DNA from 4 places in the Pantoea sp. BRR-3P genome. Region 3 is predicted to be linked to each of the others. Evidence: riboswitches for the same ligand, from Rfam matches in the RefSeq annotation. Region 3 holds a riboswitch; each other region holds the start of a gene.
What was found. Region 3 has a riboswitch for thiamine pyrophosphate ahead of thiM (hydroxyethylthiazole kinase). Riboswitches for the same ligand answer to the same signal wherever they lie in the genome.
Positions count from the first base shown of each region.

Region 1 (7,835 bases), 1.7 Mb from region 3:
ATTGTCCAATTCCTGCACAAAATGATACAGATGCAAAAATCACTTATCTTTAACATACAGATTGCAATTGTGACGATCTGAATGGTAATAATACAGGGTATCTGTACCGGTTTGCTGTAATTAACGGCGGGATGAGGCATACGATGACGCGCTACCAACATTTAGCATGTTTGCTGTCGGATAGGATTGAACAAGGGCTGTTCCGCAGCGGCGAGAGATTACCATCGGTACGCACGCTTAGTCTGGAGCACGGCGTAAGTATCAGTACCGTGCAGCAGGCTTATCATTTGCTTGAAGAGAAGCAGCTGATTGTGCCGCAGCCACGTTCCGGATATTTCGTCGCAACGCGCAAAGCCACGCCGCCCGTACCTGCACTCACCCGACCAGCACAGCGACCGGTTGAAATCACTCAGTGGGAATCGGTGCTGGAGTTGCTAAGTAGCCGCACTAACAGCGATGTATTGCAGCTCGGCAGCGGCATGCCCGATTTGACCCAGCCAACGTTGAAACCGCTGTGGAAAATACAGAGCCGCATGGCGCAAAAGCAGGATGTTGATCAACTCAACTACGACAGCTTGCTGGGCGTGGCGGCATTGCGCGAACAGGTCGCACGGCTGACGATCGACAGTGGTTGTCAGCTCACGGCGGACGATATTGTTATCACCACTGGCTGCCACGAAGCACTGTCGATTTCCATTCGCGCGATATGTCAGCCGGGCGACATCATTGCCGTCGAATCGCCCACTTTTCACGGCACCATGCAGACGCTGCGCGGCTTTGGCATTCGCGCCATTGAGATCCCCACGGATTCGGTGACGGGCATTAGCCTGGAAGCACTGGAACTCGCCTTTGAGCAGTGGCCAATTAAAGCGGTGGTTGTTGTGCCGAACTGCAATAATCCACTGGGATTTATTATGCCTGAGCCCCGCAAGCGCGCGCTGCTGACGCTGGCGCAGCGTTTCGATGCGGCGATTATTGAAGACGATGTCTATGGTGAGCTGGCATGGGAATATCCGCGCCCGGTTACGATTAAATCGCTGGATAGTGATGGGCGGGTGTTGCTGTGCAGTTCTTTCTCTAAAACACTGGCTCCGGGACTGCGCGTCGGCTGGGTCGCTCCGGGACGCTATCGCGATCGCGTACTGCATATGAAATACATCAGTACGGGTTCCACGGCGACGCAGCCGCAGCATGCGGTGGCAGAGTTTATTCGCCTTGGCCATTATCTGCCGCATCTGCGTCGTATGCGCCAGGTTTATCAGCGCAACTACGAAACCTTTAACTGCTGGGTACGCCACTATTTCCCGTGCGGTATTTGTGTGTCGCGGCCACAGGGCAGTTTCCTGATGTGGATCGAGCTGCCAGAAGCGTTTGACGCGGTCAGGTTGAATACCGAATTGCGGGAGCTGAATATCCAGGTTGCGGTAGGATCGCTGTTTTCGGCCTCGGGAAAATATCGCAATTGCTTGCGCCTGAATTACGGATTGCCAATGAATGAGCATACAGAGCAGGCGATAGCCCAGCTCGGTGCAGCAGTGGAGCGTGCCATGTTGGCCTGTAATATAGAAACTGTGCATACCTCCTCCCTGACTGTTTAAAAGAAAGGCAGGGCTGGGAGAGGTTAGGACCAGCCCTGGCCCGCTGCAAGCGACAGCGGGCAGGCACACTTTAACGTGGTTGCGAAATGGCACCAGATGCGACATCCAGCGAATGCATAATGCATTCCAGCTTATTACTCTTACTCACAACACCTTACATCTCTTCTGCGGGCTGGATTCCAGATTCCACCAATGCCAGCAGTTCCTGCGTTGCCGCACGCCAGTCTGGCGCTTGGGTAATTGCGCTCACTACGGCAATACTTCCGACGCCCGTTGCCAGCACTTCAGGTACGCGCGCCAGTGAAATACCGCCGATTGCAACGGTTGGCACGTCCTGCAAACGTGCCAGATGGCGTTTCAATTCCACCACGCCCTGCGGGGCTGATGGCATGTCTTTGGTTTGCGTGGGATAGATATGTCCGAGCGCAATGTAAGAAGGGCGCAGCGCGAGTGCGCGATCCAGCTCGTTATCATCATGCGTCGATAAACCTAAGCGCAATCCAGCCTGACGAATGGCCGCTAGATCGGCAACATCGAGGTCTTCCTGACCAAGATGTACGCCATAAGCATGATATTTGATGGCTAAGCGCCAGTAATCATTGATGAACAGGCGTGCGCGATACTGCTTGCCAAGTGCAATCGCCTCGCGCACTGCATCTTCAACTTCATGATCCTCGCAATCTTTAATGCGTAGCTGGATAGTGCGCACACCGGCTTCCAGCAGGCGCGCGATCCACTCCACGCTATCAACTACTGGATACAGCCCCAGTTTTGGGGCGGTGGCAGGAAAGGCGTCGGTCATACTTTTTCCTCTTTTAGGGTATCGGCAGCGTGATACAACTCGCCGCCACGATTGCGGAAGGCATCCGACATTTGCGCCATGCCCACCTCTATGGTCTGAGCTTCAACCTGTTGACGGGCGGCAAATTCGCGGACTTCCTGGGTAATTTTCATCGAGCAGAATTTGGGGCCGCACATCGAGCAGAAGTGCGCCACTTTTCCCGATTCTTGCGGCAAGGTTTCGTCGTGGTAGGCGCGAGCGGTATGCGGATCAAGTGCCAGGTTGAACTGATCTTCCCAGCGGAATTCAAAACGTGCTTTGGACATCGCATTATCGCGAATCTGCGCGCCCGGATGGCCTTTCGCCAGATCCGCAGCGTGCGCGGCGATCTTGTAGGTGATCAGCCCCTGCTTCACATCCTCTTTATGCGGTAAACCGAGGTGCTCTTTAGGCGTCACGTAACACAGCATGGCGCAGCCAAACCAGCCAATCATTGCCGCGCCGATGCCGGAAGTGAAGTGATCGTAGCCCGGTGCGATATCGGTAGTGAGTGGACCGAGCGTATAAAAAGGGGCTTCGTGGCAGTGCTCCAGCTGCTCGGTCATATTGCGGCGAATCATCTGCATCGGCACATGGCCCGGACCTTCAATCATCACCTGCACATCATATTCCCAGGCAATTTTCGTCAGTTCGCCCAGCGTATGCAGCTCGGCAAATTGCGCCTCGTCGTTGGCATCCTGAATTGAGCCCGGACGCAGGCCGTCGCCCAAAGATAATGCCACATCGTAGGCAGCACAGATCTCACAAATCTCGCGGAAGTGCAGATACAGGAAGCTTTCGGTATGGTGCGACAGGCACCATTTCGCCATGATTGATCCGCCGCGTGACACAATGCCGGTGAGCCGTTTAGCCGTCATGGGTACATAGCGCAACAGCACGCCAGCGTGGATAGTGAAGTAATCGACGCCTTGCTCCGCCTGTTCCAGTAGCGTGTCGCGGAATATTTCCCAGTTGAGGTCTTCGGCAATACCGTTCACCTTTTCCAGCGCCTGATAAATCGGCACCGTACCAATCGGCACCGGGCTGTTACGCAGAATCCATTCGCGCGTTTCATGGATATAACGTCCGGTAGAGAGATCCATCACGGTATCTGCCCCCCAGCGCGTTGACCACACCAGTTTCTCCACTTCTTCTTCAATCGAAGAACTGACCGCCGAGTTGCCGATATTGGCATTCACCTTCACCAGAAAGTTGCGACCAATGATCATCGGTTCGGATTCGGGATGGTTGATGTTAGCAGGGATGATGGCGCGGCCGCTGGCCACTTCCTGACGGACAAACTCTGCGGTGATATTTTCCGGCAGGTTGGCGCCAAAGCTGTGACCGGGATGCTGCTGTAGCAGCACTTCACCACGAATACGCTCGCGGCCCATGTTTTCACGCAGCGCAATAAACTCCATCTCCGGCGTGATGATACCCTGACGTGCATAGTGCAGTTGGGTAACGCAGCGACCCACTTTGGCGCGGCGCGGCTGTGGCAGATGCTCAAAACGCAAATGATCCAGGCCTTCATCTGCCAGACGCTGTTGGGTGTAACTGGAACTCAGCTGGTGAATGGTTTCGCTGTCGCCGCGCGCTTCGATCCAGTTGGTGCGCAGCCTGGTGAGCCCCTGATGCACATTGATCGTGGCTTCAGGATCGCCATAAGCACCGGCCGTGTCGTATACCGGCACCGGTTCATTCGGCTCATACTGCGGATCGTCTTTACTGCCGCCGGTGTGCGTTGGGCTCAGTTGAATCTCACGCATGGGCACGCGAATATCCGCGCGGCTGCCGGTGATCCAGATGCGTTTTGAGTTCGGAAAAGCGGCTCCCTGGAGGGAATCGATAAATTCTTGCGCCTGAGCACGTTGTTCACGACGAGAGGTTTTAGCAGACATAGCAAATTTCCTATAAAAGTTGGAAGTTGCTTGTCCAGAGTTCGGAAGGAGTAACAGATACGATAACGGCATAAGCCGACATCGTGCTGATGATATCTACTCTTGTTCCCTTCGCAGGTACTAACCTGATCAGGTTCCGCGGATCCCGAATTAACGGTCTCAGCCCCTAAGGGCACTCCGACAAGGTGTTGGGTTTTACGATATAAGCTACTTTGCTTGCCATTTTGCACCTGGGCAGTGCTCGTGACCGTCACATACTTCGTGTACGCTCCGGTCCCTGCGCGCTATCCGAATGCAAACTGGCTGCGCACGCTACGCTTATATCGCAAAACCTGACTCTTCATTTTTCTGGAAGAGGCTCATAAAAAAAGCCCATTTAGCATAAGAGGGCTTTTCTCGAATAACAAGTTTTTTACAACTGCGGGCATTCAGGCCGGGCGGGCGATGACGCTGTCATTGGCAACCGGTAGATGCGCCAGCTGGTTATCCCAGGCGAGTTGTACCAGCTTATCTTCCAGCGTGAAGCGCGATTCCAGCACTTCGCCGACTTCGGACAGCGCCTGCTGAAAATCGACACAGTTATCGTCGTTAATCGCTTGCTGCAAATGACTGTCGTAGAGCTGCATGATGCGGTCAGTGTTCGCCTCAAGTGCCGGATAAATTTGCGCGGCAGCCATTAAGGGATTATCACCCTGCATCTCACTAATAATGTGTTCATACACGCTAAAATGACCGGTAGAAAGGTAATCCACCAGATTGTGGCAAAATGCATCCAGCGCTTGTTCATCCAGCGCGGTTAACGCATCTTTTTGTGGCTTCAGACCAATAAGCTCGTAGTACGTGACAAGCAGCTGTCGACGGGCGCGCAACCATGAATCAACCAATTCATTTCCGCCGCCGACACGCTTTGTCAGGTCATCTAACTGGTTAAGCATATGGGGCTCCAGGTAGGTTATAGTTGTTTATTACACACTTAATATTAGAGTTTCAGCGTGCGGTTTAACGCTAAGGACAACGATTAAGATGCAACGTGAGATCTCAAGCTTAGACGCTGGATGGTGGATTGTCAGCCATGAGCAAAAACTTTGGTTACCGCAGGGCGAACTGCCGCATGGCTTATCCACCGAGTTTGGACTCAGTGGCAGCCACGGCATTTTGATTGGCGAATGGCAGGGCGAAAACGTCTGGCTCGTGCGGGAAGCGCGTCCAGACAGCATGGGCTCGGTCCGCCAACTGATTGATCAAGATGTCGGTCTGTTCCAGATCGCCGGGCGCGGCGTGCAGCTGGCGGAGTTCTATCGATCGCATCGCTGGTGCGGCTATTGCGGCCATGAGATGCATATCAGCAAGCGCGAGTTCGCTTGTCTGTGTCATCACTGCCGCGAGCGCTATTACCCGCAAATTGCGCCGTGCATTATTGTGGCCATTCGCCGTGGCGATGAGATTCTGCTTGCCAATCATGCCCGTCATCGCAACAACATTTACACCGTGCTGGCGGGCTTCGTCGAAGTGGGCGAAACCTTAGAACAAGCGGTGGCGCGTGAAGTGATGGAAGAGAGCAACGTGCGGGTGAAAAACGTGCGCTACGTTACTTCGCAGCCGTGGCCGTTCCCGCATTCACTGATGATGGCGTATATGGCCGAATACGATGGCGGTGACTTGCAGCACGACGGCAAAGAGTTGCTCGATGCCGGTTGGTATCGCTATGACGATTTGCCACTGTTGCCGCCGCCAGGCACGGTTGCGCGTCGCCTGATCGAAGATACTGTTGCCCTGTGTCGCGCCAGCGCGGCGTGAAAATGCTACACTGCCGGCCTTAGCATGAGAGAGCCTATTATGAGTGAACTGAAGAACGATCGTTATCTGCGCGCCCTGTTACGTCAACCGGTAGATGTCACGCCGGTATGGATGATGCGACAAGCCGGGCGTTATTTACCGGAGTACAAAGCCACGCGCGCTGAAGCCGGTGATTTTATGTCACTGTGTAAGAACGCTGAGCTGGCATGTGAAGTTACGCTGCAGCCGCTGCGTCGCTATGCGCTGGACGCGGCGATCCTCTTCAGCGATATCCTCACCATTCCCGATGCGATGGGACTTGGGCTTTACTTTGAAACTGGCGAAGGCCCCCGTTTCTCCCATCCGATCACCTGTCGCGCCGATGTCGACAAGCTGCCGGTACCGGATCCTGAGCAAGAGCTCGGCTATGTGATGAACGCGGTGCGTACGATTCGTCACAATCTGAAAGGCGAAGTGCCGCTGATTGGCTTCTCAGGTAGCCCATGGACGCTGGCAACCTATATGGTGGAAGGCGGCAGCAGCAAAGCCTTCACGAAAATCAAAAAGATGATGTATGCCGATCCACAAACGCTGCACAAGCTGCTGGATAAGCTGGCGGACAGCGTCATTCTTTATCTGAATGCGCAGATCAAAGCCGGCGCGCAGTCAATCATGGTGTTCGATACCTGGGGCGGCGTACTGACTGGTCGCGACTATCGCGAATTCTCGCTGTACTACATGCACAAAATCGTCGATAGCGTGCTGCACGAGAACGAAGGTCGTCGCGTACCGATTACGCTATTTACCAAAGGTGGCGGCCAGTGGCTGGAGGCGATTGCCGCGACCGGTTGTGATGCGCTGGGACTCGACTGGACTACCGATATCGCTGATGCGCGTCGTCGTGTTGGTGACAAAGTGGCGCTGCAGGGCAACATGGATCCTTCCATGCTGTATGCACCGCCAGCGCGTATCGAGCAGGAAGTGGCAGGGATCCTTGAAGGATTTGGCACGGGTGAAGGCCATGTGTTTAACCTGGGGCACGGCATCCATCCCGACGTGCCGCCAGAGCATGCCGGTGCATTTGTGGAAGCAGTGCATCGCTTGTCTCGTCCGTACCATCAAGGTTAATCATGGATTTAGCCGCACTACGCCAGGAACAGTTACAACGCGCTGCTGATGTGGTGCGGCAGGATGATTTCGACGTGCTGCCGCCGCGCTTCATTGGTGGCGCCGACGTCGGTTTTGAGCAGGGCGGCGAGGTCACGCGCGCTGCCCTGGTGATTCTCGAGTATCCTTCTTTAACGCTGGTGGAACATCGCATTGCGCGCGTGGCGACCACCATGCCCTACATCCCGGGTTTCTTATCTTTCCGCGAAATGCCCGCGCTGCTGGAAGCCTGGCAGCAGCTTTCTCAGCAGCCCGATCTGCTGTTTGTGGATGGCCATGGTATTTCTCATCCACGTCGGCTTGGCGTGGCGGCGCATTTCGGTTCGCTGGTGGATGTACCGACCATTGGTGTGGCGAAGAAGCGTCTGTGCGGACGTTTTGCTGATCTGGCTGCCGAGCCGGGCAGTCGCCAGCCGTTGATCGATAAGGGTGAACAAATTGGCTGGGTATGGCGCAGTAAAGCGCGCTGTAATCCGCTATTTATCTCCACGGGTCATCGCGTCAGCCTCGATAGCGCATTGCATTGGGTAGAAGCCTGTACGGCGGGTTACCGCCTGCCTGAACCCACGCGCT
Region 1 covers NZ_CP155066.1:3,787,509-3,795,343, reverse strand. The annotation lists gene AAGR08_RS17545 (PLP-dependent aminotransferase family protein) at 144-1,598, shown strand; gene thiE (thiamine phosphate synthase) at 1,753-2,400, opposite strand; gene thiC (phosphomethylpyrimidine synthase ThiC) at 2,397-4,319, opposite strand; TPP riboswitch at 4,409-4,509, opposite strand; gene rsd (sigma D regulator) at 4,748-5,254, opposite strand; gene nudC (NAD(+) diphosphatase) at 5,343-6,116, shown strand; gene hemE (uroporphyrinogen decarboxylase) at 6,156-7,223, shown strand; gene nfi (deoxyribonuclease V) at 7,226-7,835, shown strand, end outside.
Region 1: it holds a riboswitch for thiamine pyrophosphate, as region 3 does, so the genes downstream of both, thiC (phosphomethylpyrimidine synthase ThiC) here and thiM (hydroxyethylthiazole kinase) in region 3, are expected to answer to the same signal.

Region 2 (7,835 bases), on a different replicon from region 3:
CCGCCTGGCACAGGTTATAGGCGGCTTTGACCGAGCCATCGAACTGTGCCTGATAGGCTGACCACGGCGTTTCCCAGAAACGCTGGCGAAGGTCGGTATCAAACACATAGGGAGCAAAGGCGTTGTTGATTACGGCATCAAGGCAGCCGGTGGCGCTGACGATCTGCTCCATCATGGCGTTGACCTGCTGCTCAGAGGTGACATCTGCCGCGATGGCTAATGCCTCTCCGCCCAGCGACCGGCACGCCTCAACCACGCTAGCGGCAGCGTCTGCATTGCGCAGATAATTGACCACCACAAAAGCGCCTTCCGCGGCGAAGGCTTTGGCAAGGGCAGCGCCAATGCCCCGGCTTGCACCGGTAACCAGCACCGTACGGTTAGTGAATTTCATTAAAGGCTCCTGAAATATGGGATGTGATGCAGCGAAATCTTAAAGGTGTCTGGGTATGTATGAATGCGCGCCCTGCAAAATGCATATCAGTCTGCATAGGGCGCGAATCGTTCAGCCGCCGCCTCTGCGCCCTGCTCGATCTCGGTGATAGTGACCAGATCAAGCAGGCTAAAACGGCCATCGTGATGCCAGCCCGCTTCAGGCGACGTCATGTCACCGAACGCCGTAATGCGGGTAACACCCGCCTGGCCCAGCAAAGCGGAAAGACGAAACAGTTCGGCAGGCGTTGCAGCCACGCCTGCCGTCTGGAGAACCTGGCGCTGCTGCGCTAACGCCTGTATGGCCTCCTCCAGCGCATCAACGGCGACCACTTTCAGCGTGCGTCCGAGTGCGGAAGGTAACAGCGCTTCCGCTTGTGCCACGCTCACCACCGCCCAGCCGTCGGTGGGATGGCCGTAAAGCGTTCGGCCATCCGCCAGCGCACGCATCTCTTCGCCATTACGCCATGCCGCGAGGCTGTTCATCTCTTCAATAGCCAGTGGACGGCGCGGATGTTTACGTGCCAACGCGGCAAGTTCATGCGCGATATAGGCGGCGAATTCGTCCGATGACACCGCTCCTCCGCGCTCGACAAACAGCATCTGCGGCGAGTAGCAGCCGGCCTGGTCGTAACGCATCACGTCATAAGCCACGCGTCGTGCCAGTTCTGCGCCCTGACGGGTATTGAGCGCCGAGGCGGCTACCAGGCCAACGCTGATTTTATGGCCGTGCGACAGGAAACGCGTGGTGACAGGCAAACGCTGCTGAATGGCGGCGAGCGTGTTGTTGCCACCATAGGCCAGCACCACATCCGCTTGCCGTAACCAGGTCGGCTCAGTTTCCGCGCTGCCGCCCTGCCACCAAACCACCGCCAGACACGCGCCAAGTTGAGGATCGATTTCGGCCAGCAGCTGCGCAAACCAGCTCGCCATCAGCGGTTCATTGCCGGGTAATTTGCCAATGGTGCCGGCCTTCACCAGCAAACCACAAATCAGGCTCCACAGCGGTAAGCCCGGCACATTGCCAGCCCAGATATGCAGCAGGAGTTCCGGGCCAAACGCACGGGCAAAACCGCCTTTGGGCCGTGGCTGAAAATCATCCAGCATCTGCGGATGGGCGAAGTCCTCCGCCAGAAAGCGCTTAAGCTGCGGCTGGCGAAATGTCTTGAGATAACCGGTGAGGCCAAGGCGCACCATGTCTGCGTCATAGCCCGTCACGATCGGCAGCAGCTTTTCGGCCTTGATGCGCAAGGGATGCGTGCGATCCAGCAGTCGCGCCACCGCTTCATCAATAATGGTGATGATCTGCGCCACGCTCAGCTGATGCAGATAGGCGCGCGCATTGGCGCGTACGCGGGCAGTCAGCGCGATAATTTGCGCTTCGTCCAGCGCCGGAACATCCACTTCCACGATCTCACTACCCTGGCCAAATCGCAGCATGTGCCATTGCACTTCGCTGGCGCATAAGCCCGGCAGATGCCCCGCCACTTCTTTCACGGATTCACCTGCGCGGCAGCCAGAAAATCTTCCATGGTCAGTGAGCATCCCTTTGCATCCGCGCCGGTTACCCGTCCAAGCAGGTGAAAACCACCAGGCACGATGACGCCCGCATCCTCCGTCAGCAAAGCGGAAACGGAATTGAAATGCGCCAGATCGTGATGTACCAGCACGCCAACTTCGCCATCGGGCATGTCGTCGCCGGTTAATGGGTTCACCACACGCGTGCGGATCCAGTGCGGGCCGGATTTGACCGGCGGGCAGATTTCATTGCCCTCGTCATAAAATTGCGTGCTGATTTCCGTCATGCCGTACATGTTGATGCACTGCGCGCGTGGAATGCCAAAGGCATTGGCAAGCGATGTGTAAAATGCCTCTGCGGCAACCTCGCGGGATTGGCCTTTAAATCCGCCGGTGTCAAGAATACGGCTGCCGGCGGGAAGGGAGAAACGACGCTGCTGGCGCTGCATTTCGTCCAGCAGCGGTACAAAGCTGTAGCTGGCACCCAGCAGCGCATAGGGTTCACCGCTGTTTTCAGCCTGCTCAAGCGCGGCGAATACGCGTTCCACGTCGAGGCCGTGTTCACCCACCATCACTTCACTTGCGGGTGTACCAAAGGCCTGTACCGCCAGCGCCAGGTATGTCGCCAGCGAGGAGTTTGGCATCGCGACGGTATCCGGAAACAGAATCCCCATACGAATGCGATCGACGCCTGCCATAAAGCGCTGGCGGAAATTCAGCATCATCGAACATTGCCAAACGTCCAGCGTTGGATGGTAGCTGCGACCTTTGACTGTACCGGTGGTGCCGCTGGTCATAAAAACAGTCTGCATCGCTTCGATGGGGCCACAGCTCAGGGTAAAGTCTTTGAAAGCGGTAATCGGAATCGCCGGAATATTGCGCCAGTGTTGCACCGTCAGCGGCGTGCGTCCGCGCTGGATGGCGAAGCGGCGATAGGGTTGGTTGTGGGCGAATTGATAGGCGAAGATTTCGAGGGCCAGCTGGTTGAAATCGTCATCCGAGCTGTCGCTGCGCTGGAGGAAAGCCAGCAACGTTGAGATTATTGCCGATTCGGTCATGTTCGTAGCCACCTTTGCGATTGCATTAAAACTCCCCGGCATCACCCGAAGAGCGCGAACTGTCCGCTACAAAGCACAAAGATGGAATCAGGGCGTGCAAGCCCTGCGGTTCCGCATCCCTACGCCGGTATTAGCCGGATCAGGTTCGGAGGGTCACTACGATGCCAGTAAAAAACACCAGCCGGTAGAATCTCAGCCCCCTAACAGGGCACCCCTTGGAACAAGCCGCAGTCTAGGATGGCGCCTGATGATGTGTCAATAGGAGTAAAAAGACGGCTGATGTTGCACGGCATCTTTGCCTGACCGGCATTTATTGCATGTTGCCTTATACTTTGTTTATGGCTTTGCGTAAGAGGTGAAATATGGCGGGCGGTTGGTCTGATGATGGTGCAGTAAACAAACAAATTGATGCCACGGTAGATGATGCAGTGGCACGGGCGCGCAGTCATCTCGGACACGGTGAAAGTGCCGAGTTTTGCGATGAGTGCGGCGCTCCCATCCCGGAAGCGCGCCGTGCGGCGTTAAAGGGCGTGCGTTACTGTGTAAATTGTCAGAGTAACATTGATAAAAAACAGGCGGCGATCGGCGGTTACAACCGTCGAGGCAGTAAAGATAGCCAGCTAAGGTAATCAAAAGATGATCTCCTCGACAAGAAAAGTACATACCGCCAGTGGCGCTAAAATATGTCCTTTGAAAATAAAATGTCCTTTGTTAACTTTGCGAGTGGCGTGGCCGATATAACACCGTCTTCAATGGTGGTGTTAAAAAGCATTACCCTCAACTGACTATCGGTGATCGTTTCCTTTAAAATCCCCTCCAACGATTTCTTATAATTTTGATTGTATAAGTTTGACTTCGTGAGCAGGTTAGCAACATCCTGCTTATGGTTTTCATATATTTCGGCCGCATTGAAGAATGAAAGTTGGTGATAATAAGAATTGGCTTTATTTAATGAAATAGATATGTCACTTGGATGATAAACAGTTTTAACACTCTCTGTGTTGATGAGGAAGATGACATCATCATTACTTTCATCAACGTAAGGATACTTATAGGGAAAAAGAAAATCTCTTTTCAAGATCGTATTGCAGTATGCACAAGAAGGAATGAAATTAGCTAACGTCAAGGAGAATAAAGAAAATACTGATTTATTATAAAAATGATCCAATTGCGCGATGGCTTCGCCTTGTTTGTCTTTTTTGTAAGTCTCGATGTACTGCCTATTACAATAAGGACAGATTGGGACATTTATTTTTTGAATAATATTATACCTCGTTTCTTTATCAATAAAAGAATAATCAAATACCTCCTTGAAATTAACGTTAATTAATTTTAATTCTTTAAGAATCAGATCATAAAACGCCCAGTACTTTTCATTGCTTTTTTTGGCATTGTCGATAAGATTTGCGTTTACCAGCCCAATCAGCGGAGTAATACTGTTATCTCTGAGGTCACGGTAAATGCCCTTCATTTCATGATTCTTTACATTCACAAGAGAGTGGCGTTTAACATAATCAAAATACGCTTTCCCTTTGATTAAAAAATCTTTCAACAATAAATACCCGGAGATAAATAATTCTCCTTTCAACCCTTTAAGATTATTGTTGTCAAAAGGGTTAGTCAGGATAACTTCGATAAAATCATTGTCTAGCGACACATTATTTGGCAGAGTAATTAATTTATGTTTAATGGTTAACCGCTTGCTGGCAGGTAAGGTCATTTTTTTTGAAATGAGATCGATGTAATTCTTAACGAAACTTTCATCATCAAATGGCGTACTAGCGAGATTGATCATTTCAAAGCTCCTTTTTTAATTGTGCAATACGTTTTTCAAGTTTTTCAATCTCGGCTAAAGTGCTTTCATTTTCGCCAAATCTAGAATGAAACATTTGTAAAAGTCTGTTTTTTATTAATGGATCACCGATTAAGTCAATTACATTCCTGGCACTACTTACAGTATATTCCGCGGTGTTCTCACCCCTAATGAAAGCAATTAACCCTGCTATTTTCGTATTAGCAAATTCTCCAATGGGCGAATCTAAAAAAAAGCTATCATTAATGATGTCATAGATGTTACTGCCGAAACCAAAGTTAGAGTGAGAAACGGACAGGCTATCACTCACTCGAGAGATTCTCAGGATGTTCTCTTTCGGCAAATCGCTAATAAGATACGGTGAATGCGTTGTCATTATTATTTGAAATTCTGCCGTATCTTTATACTTATGTAATACCGAAAGCAGTCGACTAAGAAACGTTCTGTTCCATTCGGGGTGTAAATGCCGATCTATTTCATCAATTAATATGAGGAATTTTATTCTACCATACTCAAGGTTAGTTTCTATTTTGCTGTATATCGAAGACATAATCCTGATAATTGAAAACTCTCCATCACTTTTTTCCGGGAACTTAATTTTGAAAGGATTAACTATACAGCCTTTACTGCGTAACGTTAGCAAATCAAAAACCCTGCTATCATACTGACCTAATGTTATGGTTAAGCAGCACTCGTTATTATTATAAGTGAAATAGTTCTCCGGGAATTCTTCCAGAAGATTGACAATAGCGAGCCAGTCCATTTCAGTAGGAATCCCATGAACATCGTCGGCGATGTTCACAAACTCATAAAGTCTATTTAATAGAAAGTACTTTATTCCAGGATAATCATCAAGCTTACCACTATACAACTTATTATTATAAACCATAAATTTAGCAGCAATTTTTTTATCTATTGATTGATCAATGCTGTCAGGAAAAGGGTCTTTCGAGCTTAATAACATATGTTCGTTAATCAGCATTTCGAGCATATGCAATATAAACAAGTGTTTGCCATTTTTTATTTTATCGAAATTTTTAACACCTCTTGTGTAAATCCTTTCCTTTGTATAAAATCCATCCAACTCCTCGTAAAGAAGAATATTATCTAAATCACTAATTTCGGAAGATGAAAAATGTGAAGGGACAAAAAGTTTCACATGATCATGTTTAACTCTCTCATCTAACTCGGCGTATTCTTCAAGAAGGTATTTATACACCCATTGATTTTCGGTTAATAAATAATCTCTTTTAAATGAGATATTGGCATCATCCTGGAAATTAGGCTTCCTTTTTTTCATTTCTGCAAAATGCAAGACAACAGATTGATTTTTGAAGGAATTTATCTTCTCAGCATTGAGATCCCACTGATATATGGCACCAGGGTTTTTTTCGTTAAAATAGAAAATAAAATCCTTTTCGACCTGGATGGGACTGCAAAGTAGCAATTCAGAGTTGTATCCCTCAACCGCAAAGAGATCATCTTCAAGATGGTAAACTGCAAACCATTCAGCGGGAGAAAGCTCAAACCTACGGTCTATTTTTTGCAGACCTAAAAGTGACAAAAGTGTGCTTTTACCTACACCATTCCTCCCTACCACTGCGTTAATATTGGTTATATGTTTATCAAACAAACCTGAGGCACTATTATCATTAGGGCCAATATCTATTTTTTTATCTTTTTTATTGTATGCGACCTTATAAGATCCATTAAATGCAAACTCCAGGTCGTAACTTTGACCTCTGACTGTTTTTACATAGATAAACAATAATTCCATTTAAACGTCCTTTTACGCTTGTAAGCTCGAAAGTGGTATTGTTTGACCAAGATAAGTCTTTCTGACGACAATAATAAGTTCAATAAGCAGGTCACGTTTTTAAAAAACTTCTTTGATTAAGACGATCAATATCATTTAATTCGTTAACGCGCACCAAACGCCTTGCGCCACTTAGTCGGCGAGGTGTTAAGCCGCTGCCGAAAGTGATGGCGCAACGTTTCGGGCGATCCAAAACCGGCCTGCTCGGCTACCCGCTCAATACTCAGCATGCCGCTCTCAAGCAGCGCGCAGGCTTTCTCCAGACGAACGCTCAACATCCACTCGCCGGGTGTGGTACCGGTGGCATCATGAAAGCGACGCAAAAACGTGCGTCGACTCATACCGGCTTGCCTGGCCAGCTGCTCAATAACCAGCGGCGTATTCAGATTGCCGCGTAAATCATCCAGCAGCGGAGAGAGCGTTTTTGCCTGACGCTGCGGCACCGGTTGCTGAAGCAACTGCGCCTGATTGCCTTCACGCAGCGGCGGCGTCACCATTCTGCGGGCGGTACGATTGGAGACTTCAATACCATAATCCCTTCGAATCAGGTGCAGACATAAATCGACACCCGCCGCACCGCCCGCTGAAGTGATGATGTTGCCCTCATCGACATAAATCATGCCATGCTCAACGTGAACCGCCGGGAACCTTTGCGCCAAAATATCGGTGCTATTCCAGTGGGCCGTGGCACGCTTTCCATCCAGTAATCCGGCCGCTCCCAATACAAAACTTCCGGCACAGATGGAAACAATGCGCGTCCCCTTGCTGTGCGCTTGCTGTAACGCCGCAATCAGCCGGGGCGATGCAGGCTCATGCACGCTGCGCCAACCAGGAATAACAATGGTGCCCGCGGCTTCCAGCAGTTCAAGTCCGCCATCCACCACGAGGCGAATTCCCCCCTGCGCGCCAAAGGTGCCCTCTTCCACTGAGGCTACGCTCAAATCATATAACGGTGCGCCAAAAACCTCGTCTACCCGACCGAAAGCCTCAACGGCCGTACCGAATTCAAAGGTACAAAGGCATTCATACGCAAGAAGCACCAGGCGGCGATTGATGGGTGCAGGAGAATCGGCGCGGCGCGCTGAGGTGATGTGCATATAAGGTCTATCCGCAATATTGGCATGATCTTGACGATATATGGCATCGCGCGCAATTTCCATCATCACGTCACTGTTTCATGCTGGCACTCACTTACCGTTTT
Region 2 covers NZ_CP155067.1:588,444-596,278, forward strand. The annotation lists gene AAGR08_RS22220 (3-oxoacyl-ACP reductase) at 1-391, opposite strand, end outside; gene AAGR08_RS22225 (acyl-CoA reductase) at 478-1,926, opposite strand; gene AAGR08_RS22230 (long-chain fatty acid--CoA ligase) at 1,923-3,005, opposite strand; TPP riboswitch at 3,105-3,231, opposite strand; gene AAGR08_RS22235 (DksA/TraR family C4-type zinc finger protein) at 3,368-3,634, shown strand; gene AAGR08_RS22240 (hypothetical protein) at 3,682-4,800, opposite strand; gene AAGR08_RS22245 (AAA family ATPase) at 4,802-6,595, opposite strand; gene AAGR08_RS22250 (helix-turn-helix domain-containing protein) at 6,739-7,731, opposite strand.
Region 2: it holds a riboswitch for thiamine pyrophosphate, as region 3 does, so the genes downstream of both, AAGR08_RS22230 (long-chain fatty acid--CoA ligase) here and thiM (hydroxyethylthiazole kinase) in region 3, are expected to answer to the same signal.

Region 3 (7,835 bases):
AGCGCCATAGCCCGGCACTGGCGGCCTACATCCAGACGCACATCACGTTCCCTTCAACCATGGTGGATCGCATCGTTCCGGCCATGACCGATGCGGCATTCGACACGCTGAGCGCACGTTTAGGCAGCCGCGATCCGGTGGCGGTGGAAGCCGAACCGTTCTTTCAATGGGTGATTGAGGACAACTTCGTAAACGGCCGCCCGGCCTGGGAAAACGCCGGCGCGGAATTGGTCAGCGACGTATTACCGTTCGAAGAGATGAAGCTGCGCATGCTGAACGGTAGCCATTCGTTCCTCGCCTACCTTGGCTTTCTGGCCGGTTACGACCACATCAGCGATTGCATGGCTGATGCCAGCTATCGCCAGGCGGCTCGTGCATTGATGTTGCAGGATCAGGCACCTACGCTGCGTACGCAAGGCGTCGATCTCGAGGCCTATGCCAACTCACTGATTGCACGCTACGAAAATCGCGCCATTAAGCATCGCACTTATCAGATCGCCACCGACGGCACGCAAAAACTGCCGCAGCGTTTGCTCGATAGCGTGCGCTGGCATCTGCGCAACGGCACCTCATGCGATTATCTGCTGCTGGGTGTGGCTGGCTGGATGCGCTATGTCAGCGGCGTGGACGAGCAAGGCGCGCCGATTGAGATCCGCGATCCGCTGAAAGATCGGTTGGCGGACATCGTGGCCAACAGTGAGGAAGGCGCAGCGCGCGTCAAAGCGCTATTGGGGCTGAAGGCGGTGTTCGGCGACGATCTGCTGCAGCACACCGCCTTTGTCACCCGTGTGACCGAGCTCTATCAGCAGTTAGTGAATCAGGGCGCGCGCGCCACGGTGCATGCCCTTGTCACACAAGGCTAAGCGCCTTCATAAATGAGTAGCGCAGACGCAGCGTGCTGATTAGACTGAACCTTTCTCATCGGGCTGGCACATGCCAGCCGTAATACGGATATTGCTGCATGTCGACTGCCTATACCATAACCACCAGCGAACCGGTAAATCAGCAGATCTATCGTTACCTGCGTAAAGATATCGTGACCTGTGTCATTCATCCGGGCTCGCTGCTGTCGGAGAAGGAAGTGTCGGCGCGCTTTAACGTTTCCCGTCAGCCGGTACGTGAAGCCTTTATTAAACTGGCCGAAGCTGGATTGGTACAGGTTTTACCGCAGCGCGGCACTTTCGTGCGCAAGATTTCCGCTCAGCGCGTGGCCGACGGCCGTTTTATCCGTGAAGCGGTAGAGATTGCTGTCGTCCGCCGCGCCGCGCAGGAGATTGATGCAGCGGGACTGATGGCGCTGGAGCACAATCTGCAGCTGCAGCGTTTGGCCGCCGAACGGCATGACAGTCAGGCTTTTTTAGCGCTGGACGATGAGTTCCATCGCTTAATTGCCGAAGGGATCCATTGCCTGCTGGCATGGGAAACGGTGGAGAATATTAAAGCCACCATGGATCGCGTACGCTTTCTGACGCTGAGTGAAGTCTCACCGCCGGAACGGTTGATTCAGCAGCACGAAGATATTTTCAATGCGTTGAAAGCGCATGACGTTGAAGCCGCTGAAAGCGCGATGCGCCGCCATTTGCAGGAAATGATTTTGACCATCACGCCCATCGCTGAGCGCAACAGCGAGTGGTTTGAGGCGCCTTGATGCTAAGAGGCCGCCATGAATGGCGACCCTACGATATGCATAATATTCAATGTGTTGTAGGGTCAGCATTTATGCTGACCTTTCACGCAATCACGCAATCGACACATCCTTCGACAAATAGACATCTTGCACCGCATTAATCAACTGCACGCCCTCTTTCAGCGACTTCTTAAACGCTTTACGGCCAAGGATCAGCCCCATACCGCCCGCACGCTTATTGATCACCGCCGTACGCACCGATTCAGCGATATCTGTCTCACCGGCAGAGGCACCGCCTGAGTTAATCAAACCTGCGCGCCCCATATAGCAGTTCGCCAACTGATAACGTACCAAATCAATCGGATTTTCCGTGGTCAGTTTGCTGTACACGCGCTCATCGGTGTGACCAAATTTCACGGCGTTATAGCCACCATTATTCTCAGCCATCTTCTGCTTAACGATATCCGCACCGATGGTGGCCGCCAGATGGTTGGCCTGGCCGGTCAGATCGGCGCTGGCGTGATAATCTACCCCCTCCTTCTTAAATGCATCATTACGCAGATAGGCCCACAGCACCGTCACCATTCCCAGCTCGTGTGCGCGTTCAAACGCCGCAGAGATCTCTTCAATCTGCCGACGTGATTGCTCAGAGCCAAAATAGATGGTGGCGCCAACGGCTACCGCACCTAAATTAAACGCCTGCTCCACGCTGGCATACAGCGTTTGGTCGTATTGCGTTGGATAGCTCAGGGTTTCGTTATGGTTCAGCTTCACCATAAACGGGATACGGTGCGCGTAGCGACGCGAAACCGAAGCCAAAACGCCGTATGTGGACGCCACGCAGTTGCAACTGGCTTCAATCGCCAGTTCAACGATGTTTTTCGGATCGAAATAGGCAGGATTGGCAGCAAACGATGCGCCCGCCGAGTGCTCCACGCCCTGATCGACCGGTAGAATGGATAAATAGCCGGTGCCCGCCAGACGTCCGGTGTTGTACAGGGTTTGCATGTTGCGTAATACGGTAGGAGAACGATTGTTGTCGATCATCACACGATCAACATAATCCGCGCCGGGTAAATAGAGGCTGTCCGCTGGAATGGTCATGCAGCGATGTTGAAGAAGGCTATCCGCCTCTTTGCCCAATAACTGTACGATGTCCGTCATGTTCGCTCCTGATAAATGGCTGGATTGGAACCGACACCTGTCGATTTCCCCCCAACAGCCTGGACCGGAATGCCGCAGGCTGGCAAATTGCTGACTCCATTTTTCAGACGGATTCGCAGTGAAAAAGCGGCAATCTGGCGTTACGCCCTACCACCACTGATGGAAATGGTGCACTGGCCCAATGCCTTTGCCCACTTCCAGCGAATCGGCATGCAGCAGCGCCTGCTGCAGCCAGGCTTTGGCTTCAGCCACCGTCGCCGCCCAATCATTATGCCGTGGCCGCAGTGCGGCCAGCGCCGCTGAGAGTGAACAACCGGTGCCGTGCGTGTGTTGGGTATTGACGCGCGGCGCGGTAAAACGCTGGCGTCCCGCGCGGGTGATCAGCCAATCCGGGCTCTCGGCATCACTAAGATGTCCCCCTTTCATCAGCACCGCCTCACAGCCAAGATCCAGCAGCGCATCGCCCTGCTGCAGCATGGTTTTTTCATCCTGCGCCATAGCGCGCCCCAACAGTGCTGCGGCTTCCGGCAGGTTCGGCGTGATCAGCGAGACCTGCGGCAGCAGCAGTTCGCGTACGCTGGCTACCGCATCCGGCGACAGCAGCGCATCGCCACTTTTGGCAATCATTACCGTATCCAGCACCACAAACGGCAGGCTGGCGCGTTTCAGCCGCTCGGCCACCACTTCAACGATCGCCGTTTCTGCCAACATGCCGATCTTTGCGCTATCAATGCGCACATCGTCCAGCACCGAATCGAGCTGCGCGGCAACAAAATCGGGTTCGATACGATAAACCGACTGCACGCCGCAGGTATTCTGCGCCACCAGCGCAGTGATGACGCTGGTGCCATACGCGCCCAGCGCGGAGAAGGCTTTCAAATCGGCCTGGATACCGGCGCCGCCACTTGGATCGGTACCGGCGATGGTTAATGCGTTGATGCGTTTCATACTGTCATCTCCAGCGTCCAGAGCGCATCAAGAAAAGCCGACGCAAAACTGCCCGGCCCCTCGACTTGACGCGCCGTGATTTCACCGGCTAGCGACATCACACGACAGGCAGCGGCCACATGCAGCAGACGCTCGCCCGGTAAGCTGGTGAAAGCCGCCACCACCGCCGACAACGCGCAACCGGTGCCGACCACCCGCGTCATCAGCGGACTCCCGCCGGGGATCGCCAACGTTTGAGTGCCATCGGTAACGTAATCCACTTCGCCGGTTACGGCGACGACAGTGTCATAGTCACGCGCCAGCTGTTGCGCAGCGCTCAGCGCGGCATCGGCCTGATGCAGACTATCCACGCCACGACCGCCCGTTGCCTGATTAGCCAGGGCGAGAATTTCTGAGGCGTTACCACGAATCGCCGCCGGATGCAGACTAAGCAGCTGCTGGCAGAATTCGGTGCGCAGCGTTAATGCGCCGACCGCAACCGGATCCAGCGTCCACGGCGTGCCGGCTTTTTGCGCGGCCTGCACCGCCGCTAACATCGCGTCTCGACGATCGCGCGTTAGCGTGCCGACGTTTATCAATAACGCATCGGCAAACCCGGCAAACTGCGCGGCCTCTTCAGCATCAATCACCATCGCCGGAGAAGCGTGCAGCGCCAGCAATACATTTGCGGTAAAGGTTTGCACCACGTCGTTGGTCATACAGTGCACCAGTGGCGCTTGCTGTCGCAGGAGGAGCAAGGATTGCGCGAGTTGCGCAGTGGAGAGAAGGTTAGGCTGTGTCATAAAGCTCCCAACCGGCGATCAAGAAGGCGAATGCGGTCAGGCATCTGACTTCCCTACGCTGGCATTATCCAGATCAGGTCAGCGGGTGTATCTCAGCCCTGTGTTACAGGGGCACCCCGAGTCATAGCATGAATGTATTGCTTCATGCCGCAGACAGGATAATGGCAGCATCGGAGCTTGTAAATCAGTGGATGCCTCGTTCATTCATCGTGGGCGAACGAGGACGTTCCACGCCGCACCACCTTAAAATCGAGACCTGTCTGAATAACGCTTGATAAATATCAAGCCCATCTCGCGTGAAAATCGGCCTAATGGCATCCCGGATTTAAAGACAGACACCGCCCACCCCAATCCGGTAGCGATAATGAAATTAAAATTCTTCAGCTTTATTCCGCATGCACATCGATGGCGCAACGTCCAAATATCCCGTAAAGGTGCAATTTCGCCAGCGGGTCGCCACTATTTCTCTACTCATGTAGAAGCACAATGCAAAAGCTGCGGTGAACGACTGCATAAAGTCTATTACCGCGATATCAGCGATGCCGAAGCAAAACGCTGGTTAGGCTAAGGACGTATAAAGATAAAAAAAAGCCCCGCAACACAGGTTGCAGGGCTATTGCGTGGCTATCGCAAAAATTATTCAGCCGGTTTAGTACGAATCAGATAATCAAAGGCGCTGAGTGAGGCTTTCGCACCTTCACCGCTGGCGATGATGATCTGCTTATATGGCACCGTGGTGCAGTCGCCGGCGGCGAATACGCCTTTCAGGCTGGTTTCGCACTTGGCATCAATAATGATTTCGCCCATTTTAGTGCGCTCAACCGCACCTTCTAGCCAAGTGGTGTTTGGCAGCAGGCCAATTTGCACGAAGATGCCGCTCAGCGCGATTTCGTGGCTGGTTTGGTTATTACGATCGATGTAGGTCAGGCTGGTAACCTTACTACCGTCACCTTTCACTTCCGTGGTCTGCGCATTCAGGATCACGTCGACGTTTTTCAGGCTGCGCAGTTTGTCTTGCAGCACTTTATCGGCGCGCATTTCGCTGGCAAATTCCAGCAGCGTAACGTGCTCAACAATACCGGCCAGATCGATCGCCGCTTCAACGCCTGAGTTACCGCCGCCGATCACCGCCGTGCGTTTACCTTTAAACAGCGGACCGTCGCAGTGCGGGCAATAGGTGACGCCCTTGGTGCGATACTGCTCTTCGCCCGGCACGCCCATGTTGCGCCAGCGCGCCCCGGTGGCAATGATGATGCTGCGAGATTTCAGTACCGCGCCGGATGCGGTTTCAATCGCGTGCAGACCGCCCTCTTTCGCCGCAGGAATCAGCTTAATGGCGCTCTGGGTATCAATCACATCCACATCGTAATCATCAACGTGAGCGCGCAATGAACCGGCCAGCTTGGCGCCTTCGGTTTTCGGCACGGAGATGTAGTTTTCAATGTCGACGGTGTCCAGCACCTGGCCACCAAAGCGTTCGCCCATCAGGCCAGTACGAATACCTTTACGTGCCGAGTAGATGGCCGCTGCCGCGCCCGCCGGGCCGCTGCCGACGATCAACACTTCATAGGCATCACGTTTGTTCAGCTCTTCCGCCGCGCGTTTATCGGCGTTGGTGTCCACTTTACCGACGATTTCCGCCAGGCTCAGACGGCCCTGACCGAACTCTTTGCCATTCAGAAATACCGCTGGCACGCCCATCACGTTGCGTTCGGTGATTTCGTTCTGGAACATACCGCCATCAATCGCGGTATGGCTGATGCGCGGATTCAGTACCGCCATCAGGTTCAGCGCCTGTACCACGTCAGGACAGTTGTGGCACGACAGTGAATAATAGGTTTCGAAATGGAAATCACCTTCCAGCGCTACCACTTGATCCAGCAGGCTCTGCGCTTCTTTCGAAGGGTGTCCACCGGTTTGCAGCAGGGCTAAAACCAGTGAAGTGAATTCATGGCCCATTGGCGAACCGGCAAAGCGCGGACCGCTCTGGCTGCCTGGGTTAGTAATCAGGAAAGAGGGTTTACGCACCGGACGATCGTTCTCTTCACGGAAGCTGACTTTATCTGACAAGCTCGCGATATCGACCAGCAGAGTACGGATCTCTGCCGATTTAGCGCCATCATCCAATGTGGCAATCAACTCAACCGGTTTCGTTAGTTTCTCAAGGTAAGCCTTGAGTTGGGTTTTTAAATTGGTGTCGAGCATAGTGAGTTCCTGTCATGAAAATCGGGTGCCGTAGCACCCGATAGAGAAAGATCGAATGGCGTGATGTTGGCTTAGATTTTGCCAACCAGGTCCAGTGATGGAGCCAGCGTTGCTTCGCCTTCTTTCCATTTTGCCGGGCAAACTTCGCCTGGGTGAGAAGCCACGTACTGTGCTGCTTTCACTTTGCGGATCAGGTCTGATGCATCACGGCCAATGCCTTCTGCAGTGATTTCGATCGCCTGAATGATGCCTTCCGGGTCAACGATGAAGGTACCACGGTCTGCCAGGCCTTCGTCTTCACGCATGATTTCGAAGTTACGGGTCAGCGCGCCAGTTGGGTCACCGATCATCGCGTATTTGATTTTTGCGATGGTGTCAGAAGAACCGTGCCAGGCTTTGTGGGTAAAGTGCGTGTCGGTAGAAACAGAGTAGATATCTACGCCCAGTTTCTGGAACTCTTCATGATGGTCTGCAACGTCACCCAGTTCGGTTGGGCATACGAAGGTGAAGTCAGCCGGGTAGAAGAAGAAAACACTCCATTTACCTTCAACGTCTTTCTCGGTGACTTCGATGAATTCGCCGTTTTTGAACGCTGCGTTTTTAAATGGTTTGATCTTGGTATTAATGATGGACATGGTGACCTCCGTTAAAAGATGTGATGCAAGTTACAGAATTTTCGGGCCAACTTCTAATATGCAGACGTTATCAATCAGATAACCAAAAGCTATCAAAGCGCCGACGCCAGATTTCATGCGGCTCGCGCGGGCATTCTACACAAAAAAGCCGTTGTTCTGACAGGCTTTATCTTTTCGGCGTGAAACTGCTACTTTTGACTGATGGCTTAATCATTAACTGGTCGCCATGAATGGCGCCCCTACATTTGACCCGTGAGGATTTCGTAGGGTGCGCATTTATGCGCACCTGCAAATCACGAGAATGGAGTTGTTGAGTGCATATACGTTTTTTTGACGAAGCCGATCGCCCTTTTCTGCGCACGCTGTATCTGGCCGCGCGTCGCCATAACTGGACGTGGCTGGCTGGCGATGATTGGCAATTAGAAGATTTTGATGCGGTGATTTTGGGTGAAACCGTATTGGTGGCCGAACTGG
Region 3 covers NZ_CP155066.1:1,253,278-1,261,112, reverse strand. The annotation lists gene AAGR08_RS05770 (mannitol dehydrogenase family protein) at 1-863, shown strand, start outside; gene AAGR08_RS05765 (GntR family transcriptional regulator) at 962-1,648, shown strand; gene fbaB (class I fructose-bisphosphate aldolase) at 1,739-2,791, opposite strand; gene thiD (bifunctional hydroxymethylpyrimidine kinase/phosphomethylpyrimidine kinase) at 2,939-3,739, opposite strand; gene thiM (hydroxyethylthiazole kinase) at 3,736-4,521, opposite strand; TPP riboswitch at 4,555-4,650, opposite strand; gene AAGR08_RS05745 (hypothetical protein) at 4,886-5,089, shown strand; gene ahpF (alkyl hydroperoxide reductase subunit F) at 5,158-6,726, opposite strand; gene ahpC (alkyl hydroperoxide reductase subunit C) at 6,798-7,361, opposite strand; gene AAGR08_RS05730 (GNAT family N-acetyltransferase) at 7,676-7,835, shown strand, end outside.

Region 4 (7,835 bases), on a different replicon from region 3:
TCTCCACCAGCGTATAGAGCTGCGGCTGATAGCTGATAGCAAGATCGGCTTTACCTGCGGCCAAGAGCAGCGGTACAGAGGCGGAATCGGCAGGCGCGATCATCTCTACGTCCAGCCCCTCTTTTTTGAAAGCCCCGCTGTGCTGAGCCGCAAAAATCGCGGCATGATTCGGGTTAATAAACCAGTCGAGCAGCAAACGAACTTTCTCTGCGGCGTGGACATGAGCAGAAGCCAGCAACAGCAAGGTGGTAAAAATAGTGCGTAAGGTGTTCAAAGTGCATCCTTATGAAGTTTGCCAGAGGGTTTTCTTGCGAATCAGCGCCACGCTGCCGGAGAGCAACAGCGCCAGAATCAGTAACAGCAGCAGTGCAGCAAAGCTGGTGGCGGTTTCCAGCCGGGCGTTGGACTGCATCATCAAGTAGCCCAACCCTTCACTGGCTCCAACCCATTCGCCAATCACGACGCCTATCGGTGCCAGCACCGCCGCCATCTGTAAGCCGGAAAAAAACTGCGGTAAGGCGGCGGGCCAACGCACGCGCCAGAAGATGCGAAAGCGCGATGGCGTGGTGGTTTGCGCCAGCTCCAGCCAGCCGCTCGGCGTGCGGCACAGCCCATCGAACAGCGACAGGCACAGCGGAAAAAACAGAATCAACGCCGCCACCACCACTTTCGACGCAATGCCAAAACCGAGCCACAGCACCAGCAGCGGCGCGAGGGCAAATACCGGGATCGCCTGGCTGGCGGTGACCAGCGGAAACAGCACGCGTCGCAGCAGCGGGCTGGCAGCCATCAGCACCGCCAGCGTCACGCCGGCACCCACGCCGAGCAGCAGCGCCAGCACAATTTCCGCCAGCGTATATAACGCGTGATGCCAGAGCAGTTGGCGCTGCAGCCATAGCGCTTCAAGCACCGCCTGCGGCGCGGGCAGTAAAAAGGTCGGCACGCCGCTGTGACGTGCCAGCAGCCAGCCGCACAGCAGCACCACAAACAAATAGATCGCGCTAAACAGTGTTTTCATGGGTATTCAATCGGGAGAAAAGTTGCGCCTGCGCCTGCAACACGCCGGGATCATCGAACGATCGCGGGGTCACACCGCCAGGCACCGGCCAGTTTTCGATCGCCAGCGGTTGGCCATCAAGCAGCAAAATATCATCGGCCATGCGGCAGGCTTCCAGGGGATCGTGGGTCACCAGCAACACGGTTTTGCCTTGCAGCAAGCGTGCGGTCAGCGTCTGCAGGCTGAGTTTGGTCATCACATCCAGCGTGGCGAACGGCTCATCCATCAGCACCACCTCACGCTGCGCATACAGCGTGCGCGCCAGCGCCACCCGTTGCCGCATGCCGCCTGAGAGCTGATGCGGCGGCGCGTGCGCCACCTCGCTGAGCTTCACCTGCGCCAGCAGCGCCAGCGCGCGCGGACGATCTGCTTTTTCACCGCCCAGTCGCGCCGATAGCATCACGTTTTCCAGCACCGTCAGCCACGGATAGAGCAGATCCTGCTGCCCCATCCAGGCGACATTGCCGCGTAAACCCTGCACCGCGCCCTGTTGCGGCTGAAGTAACCCCGCGATTAAGCGCAGCAGCGTGCTTTTGCCGATGCCGCTGCGTCCCAGCATCACCGTGGTTTTGCCGCCGCGCAGTCGCAGATTCAGCTGCTGGCACAGCGGTTTATCGCCCCAGCTAAAGCTCACGTCGTTGAACACAATGTCGTGGCTCATGGGCGATTTGCCGCCAGAATCGCCAGCTGGTTAAAGCCACGCTGCGCCAACACTGCGGCGGCCTGCGCGGCACGAATGCCACTGGCGCATACCAGCACAATGCGCTGCTGCGTCGGTGGCTGCCATGTGGCGATCGCCTGCGGCAGAATGCGCTCAACGCCCTCTGCGACGCTGACTGGCGCTTCTTCATGGCTACGCAGTTCGACAATGCAGTCATCCGCCGCCAGCAGCGGCCGATCGATAAACGGCACCGCCTGTTGCGGTTCTTCGGCCTCATCAAAGCGGAACGGGCGGAAGTGCCAGTTAACAAAATCGCAGTTCACCAGACAGCCAAGCGGCGATGGCTGCAGTTCGAGCAGCACGCTGAGCGCCATCTGCGCCTGCATTGCGCCCAATGCGGCGACCGCCGGCCCCATCACGCCGGCGGTGTTGCAGTCCGCCGCGGAGGTCGGCAGGCGCGGAAATACCGCGCGATAGCTCGGCGATCCGCCACAGAAACCGCCCACGTAACCTTGTCTGCGTAACACCGAGGCGCTGATCAGCGGGATGCCAGCTAGCATGCATGCATCGGAGAGCTGATAGGTGACGGCAAAATTATCGGCGGCGTCGATCACCAGATCGCACTGCGCCAGCGCCTGCTGCATATTGCTGGCGCTCAGCGACTGCTGCAGCGCGTCGATCTGCACCTCGGGATTACGCTGCTGCAAAGCCTGCTGAGCGCTGAGCACCTTGGGCTGGCCGATATCCTGCAGCGTAAACAGCGTTTGCCGATGCAGGTTATGCAGCGCCACTTCATCGTCGTCATAGAGCCGAATATGGCCGACGCCCGCGCCCACCAGCTGCGGCAGCAGCGTCGCGCTTAACCCACCGGCACCCACCACCACTACGCGCGCGTTGCGCAGTTTGCGCTGCCCGTCTTCACCCACTTCCGGCAGCATCATCTGGCGTTGATAGCGTTCCATATCACCGCCCATCAGTTGAGATTTGCCAGGCCAAAGATGGGGGTGGAAGCACTCGCCATATCACACTTTTCCATTAATCCGGCGCGACGGGCCGCCTGTCCGGCTTCTATTGCCAGACGAAATGCGTTTGCCATCTCGATCGGATCGCCCGCTTTGGCGACGGCGGTATTCAGCAGGATGCCATCGAAGCCCATTTCCATCGCCTGCGCCGCCTGTGACGGCGCGCCAATGCCGGCATCAATGATCAGCGGCACATCGCTAAACCAGGCACGCATCGCGCGCAGGCCGTCGATATTACGCAGTCCCTGGCCGGAACCGATCGGCGCGCCCCACGGCATCAGCAGCTCGCAGCCTGCCGCCAGCAGTTTTTCGCCAACGATCAGATCTTCAGTGGTGTAGGGAAACACCTTGAACCCGTCTTCGCTGAGAATGCGCGCCGCTTCCACCAGCGCGAACGGATCGGGCTGCAGCGTGTCAGCGTGGCCAATCACTTCCAGTTTGATCCACGCGGTATTAAACAATTCTCGCGCCATATGCGCGGTGGTGACCGCCTCTTTCACCGTGTGACAGCCGGCGGTATTCGGTAACACGCGGATGTTGAGTCCGGTCAGCAGTTCACGAAATGCCGCGCCCGCAGCACCTTCACGCCGCAGGCTAACGGTGATGATTTCAGTACCAGATGCCGCAATCGCCTGCTGCAAAATGGCAGGCGAAGGATATCCGGCGGTGCCGAGCAGGAAGCGCGATTGTGGGTCAACATCGTAAAACATCGTTTAGCCTCCCTGCATCGGTGACAAGACTTCGAGCTGGCAACCTTCATCCAGCAGCTGCGTGTCGTAGTGGCTTTTGGGCACAAACGTGCCATTAAAGGCGGTGGCGACGCAGGCCACATCAATTTGCTGCTCGATCAGCAGTTCGCTCAGGCTTTTTGCTTCGGTGCTGATAGCGCGCCCGTTAAGCTGAATAATCATAAGATTGCTCTCCAGATAGGCGCTGCATCAGCTGTTCAGCCAGCATCGGTGCCAGCAGAAAACCGTGGCGATACATGCCGTTGAGATAGAAGGTGTGATTTTGATAGTGAATTTCCGGCAGATTGGCCGGATAGGCCGGACGCAGCCCGCTGCCGCTCTCAATTACCCGTGCCTCCGCCAGCGCCGGATGAATGGCGTAAGCGGCACTGAGTAACTCCATCATGGCGCGGGCACTGATTGGGCTGGCGTCATCGCTCTCAATCATGGTAGCGCCGAGCATAAAATGCCCGCCGCGACGCGGCACCAGATAGCAGGGAAAACGCGGATGTAGCAGGCGAATCGGACGGGAGAACTGCACCTCATCGCTGTGCAGAATCAGCATCTCGCCGCGCACGGCGCGCAGGCGCGGCAATTCGGGCGCGGCATGAATGCCACGGCAATCGATAATCTGACCGCTCGGCGCATGCGAGTTGAAGGCTACGCCGCGCGCAATCAGCTTCTCACGCATTTCCTGCAGCGCCAGGCGCGGGTCGAGGTGCGCTTCCTGAGCGAAAAACAGACCGCGCGCAAAGCGCCCTTCCAGCGCCGGTTCAATCGCACCAGGTTCAACCCATTGATGCTGCTCGGTCATGCGGGCAAAGCGGTTAAGTTCCTGGCTGTCGCGCGGCGGCGCCACCACCAGCGTTCCCTGATGTGCAACGCTGCTGACGCGCTGTTGCCACCACGCGGCGGCGTGCTGTCCAAGGGTTATCACCTCACGCGGCGCGCTTTCGGCTTCACACCAGGGCGCCAGCATGCCGCCGGCATACCACGATGCCGGGCGCCGCGATGCATCGTCGATCACCTCAACGTCTTCGCCGCGCTCCGCCAATAATGTTGCCACGCACAAGCCGGCCACGCCGCAGCCTAGCACGCTCCAGCGGCTCACAGCGCAGGTTCCATGATGTTCAAAAAGGGAAAATTCACATCGGCCTCTCAGTGTTTACTGAGACCCGCAGATACAGGTGAAGGGAAATGGCGCCACGATCGAGCTTGCCTTAGCGCCAGACAGCCAAGCTAACAGACTGTCAGTCTTCCTACGCCAGTATCAACTGGGTCAGGTTCAAAGGGTCGCTAAGCCGCGCAGTGCGCTATTAGCCTCTCAGTCTCTGTGGCGAGACTCCCCCGACGCGTCTATTTGTATTGCAGGCGATGGTCGCCGTCAAGCGCGGAATAACTGTATAAAGGGTGTGGTTAAATTGTTTTCTCCATACTCAAACCCGTCATAATTCGAGCTGGTAGATTAAAAATGTTACGTATGATATACAAACACATTATTTTATGCGCAAGAACAAATTACAGGTGATGTCGAAATAACCATGAACACTATTAAAATTGCATTTATTAAAGCCGGATGGCACAAAGAAATTGTCCATAATGCCCTGGTAGGTTTCGAAAAAGAATTAGCCGATCAATCTATTGCCGCGGAATTAAAAGTGCTGGAAGTGCCTGGCGCATTTGAAATGCCGCTGTTGGCTAAGCGTCTGGCTGAAACCGGCAAATACGATGCGATTGTCTGCGCGGCGCTGGTGGTGGATGGCGGTATCTATCGCCATGATTTCGTTGCAGCAGCGGTGGTTGATGGCCTGATGAATGTGCAGCTCACCACTAACGTACCGGTGTTTTCCGTTTCATTGACGCCGCATAACTTCCAACCGGTAGACGTCATCGAAAACTTCTACACCGAGCATTTCATCAAGAAAGGCAAAGAAGCCGCACGTGCTGTGCTGGCTATTCATAATCTGTCGATTGATTGAAACGTTAAAAAGGGAACACCTTATCAGGCATTCCCTTTTTATTTATTCTGACTTTCTATTGTTCATATTCAGAATAGTGCCAACCTTGCCAGCTTCACTATTTGGCACTCATCAAACGATCGTCCTTCATATGTCTGCGCGGTTCTGAAGGGTTAATATCACACTCTTTTGGCAACAACAGCGTAAAGATCCCCGCAATCACCAGCGAACCCGCCAGCCAGCAGATTGCCACGTTTTGGCTATAGAGCAGCGTCATGATGCCAACTAAGTACGGCCCACAGAATCCCCCCAGATTGCCAAGCCCATTAATCACGCCGCGTGCGCTACCCGCCACTTCCGGCGCAGCGATACGTCCGGGAATAGACCAGAACGGACTGGTCGCTGCTTTCAGGAAGAAGCCGCATACCACCAGCGCGATATAGGCGGCAACCACGTTCTCATGCAGCACCACCGAAGCCAGCAAGGCAGCAGCGAAGCAGAACAGCGAGACCATTACCCACAAACGTCGCTTACCGGTGCGATCGCTCAGCCAGGAAATCGCATAGATACCGAGCACTGTCGCCACAAACGGAATGGCGGCCAGCAGGCCGACGCCCGCCATGTTAGTGCCGGTGAGATTTTTCAGGATACTCGGCAGCCACAGCGTGTAACCGTAATCGCCAGTTTGGTAGAAGAAGTTAAGCGCCACGAGCTTCATCAAACCTGAATTACGGAACACCGCTTTTAACGGGGCTTTACTAAGCGGTGCTTTTTGGCGATGTTGCGCCTTTTCACGCGCCAGTTCGCGCAGCAAATACGCCTTTTCACGTGCGGGTAACCAGCGCGCCTCTTCGGGACGATCGGCGATTACCAGCCACCACACCAGCAGCACAGCGGCAGAAAGCAGACCTTCAATAATGAACAACCAGCGCCAGTCCAGCACGTTAATGATGTAGCCGGATATCGGTGCGGTAAACATGCCGCCCAACGGCGCAAACATCATTACAAAAGCATTAGCGCGTCCCAGTTCCTTTTCTGGAAACCAATTGCTGACCATGGTTAACACCACCGGTAACATGCCACCTTCCGAGATACCCAGCACGAAACGCAGCGCCAGCAGCTGATAATGGTTGGTAACAAAGCCGGTGGCGATAGACACCACCATCCATGCTGCCAGCGACCACGCAATAAAGCGTTTACCGCTGCCATTTACGGCGATACGTCCACCTGGCACTTGCAGGAACAGGTAGCCGATAAAGAAGATGCCACTTACCACACCCGCCATTTGGCTGGTGATTGCCAGGTCTTGATCCATGCCGCCAGGCAGCGCAAAGCTGATGTTGACGCGATCCATGAATGAGACGATGCAGGTAATGAGAATGGGGGCGATAACGCGATACCAACGCGTTCCGGGGATTTTTTCTTGCATGCTGCCCTCTCCATGTTAAGCCAGGTTGCTTAGGTTCAAGGCTTTCTATTAAAGAGAGTATGGGAATAATTATTGCGATCTTAATCACTGCAATTAATGTTAAGAAATTGTGTTACTTACGCTGTGATCGTGCGAGCAAATCGGCGTGACTATAAAAGCATCGTATTGGTATATATAGAAATAATGCGTGCTCGCCCTTATAGAACCATTAATTTTTTCTCTATTTTTTTAGCCGCGCAACGCAGAAACCCAAGACAGGTCTGGTGGTTAATTATACGGGCCCCGGGCAATATTTCACATTGATGGAGCCTGAACGTTATTCACATAGGAAGGGAGAACAATATGGAGAAAGCACTTAAGCCACTAATTGTGACTGCCATTTTCGTTAGCGGCTTGGTAGCTTATTTCATTCCTTATATAAAAATGGAGTTCTCTGGAAGTGCACATTACACCGAGCAAAATAAAAGAGAGTATAACTTTTATACGCCGGCCATTCTAAAAACGATGCCGCGCATTACATCTGAATACGATTTTGATTTTGCCAATATCACTGGGCCAGCATCACAGGTATATGCGATAAGGTTTTATCACACAAATGATCCCAGCGAAATCAATAAATACCTGCAAAAAAACGGTTTTATTCAGCAGAAAGAGTGTCATATTCAAGCCGTATGTTGGCAGAGAGGAAACGCATCTGAAACAGTGACTATTAGTACATTAGATAAGCCTATTGCTTTGTTAGTGTCTGTCATCTATAAATTTTGATATGAGCAACCTGGAGGCGTTTATTACGTCTAAGATTAATATCTTAGAAATAATACTGAATCTGACCGGGTAGGTGCGCATGAATGCGCACCCTACAAAACAGTAGGGTCGCCATTCATGGCGACCCTATGATGTTAATGATTATCGTGGGCAAAGGTGATGAATTTCCGCCGCGCATCACGTACCGCAACACCATGAATCAACAGACCCAGCAC
Region 4 covers NZ_CP155067.1:121,453-129,287, reverse strand. The annotation lists gene AAGR08_RS20230 (ABC transporter substrate-binding protein) at 1-274, opposite strand, end outside; gene AAGR08_RS20225 (ABC transporter permease) at 284-1,018, opposite strand; gene AAGR08_RS20220 (ABC transporter ATP-binding protein) at 1,002-1,718, opposite strand; gene AAGR08_RS20215 (HesA/MoeB/ThiF family protein) at 1,715-2,680, opposite strand; gene AAGR08_RS20210 (thiazole synthase) at 2,692-3,450, opposite strand; gene thiS (sulfur carrier protein ThiS) at 3,454-3,651, opposite strand; gene AAGR08_RS20200 (FAD-dependent oxidoreductase) at 3,635-4,579, opposite strand; TPP riboswitch at 4,708-4,827, opposite strand; gene AAGR08_RS20195 (6,7-dimethyl-8-ribityllumazine synthase) at 5,010-5,447, shown strand; gene AAGR08_RS20190 (MFS transporter) at 5,545-6,855, opposite strand; gene AAGR08_RS20185 (hypothetical protein) at 7,198-7,620, shown strand; gene AAGR08_RS20180 (MFS transporter) at 7,755-7,835, opposite strand, start outside.
Region 4: it holds a riboswitch for thiamine pyrophosphate, as region 3 does, so the genes downstream of both, AAGR08_RS20200 (FAD-dependent oxidoreductase) here and thiM (hydroxyethylthiazole kinase) in region 3, are expected to answer to the same signal.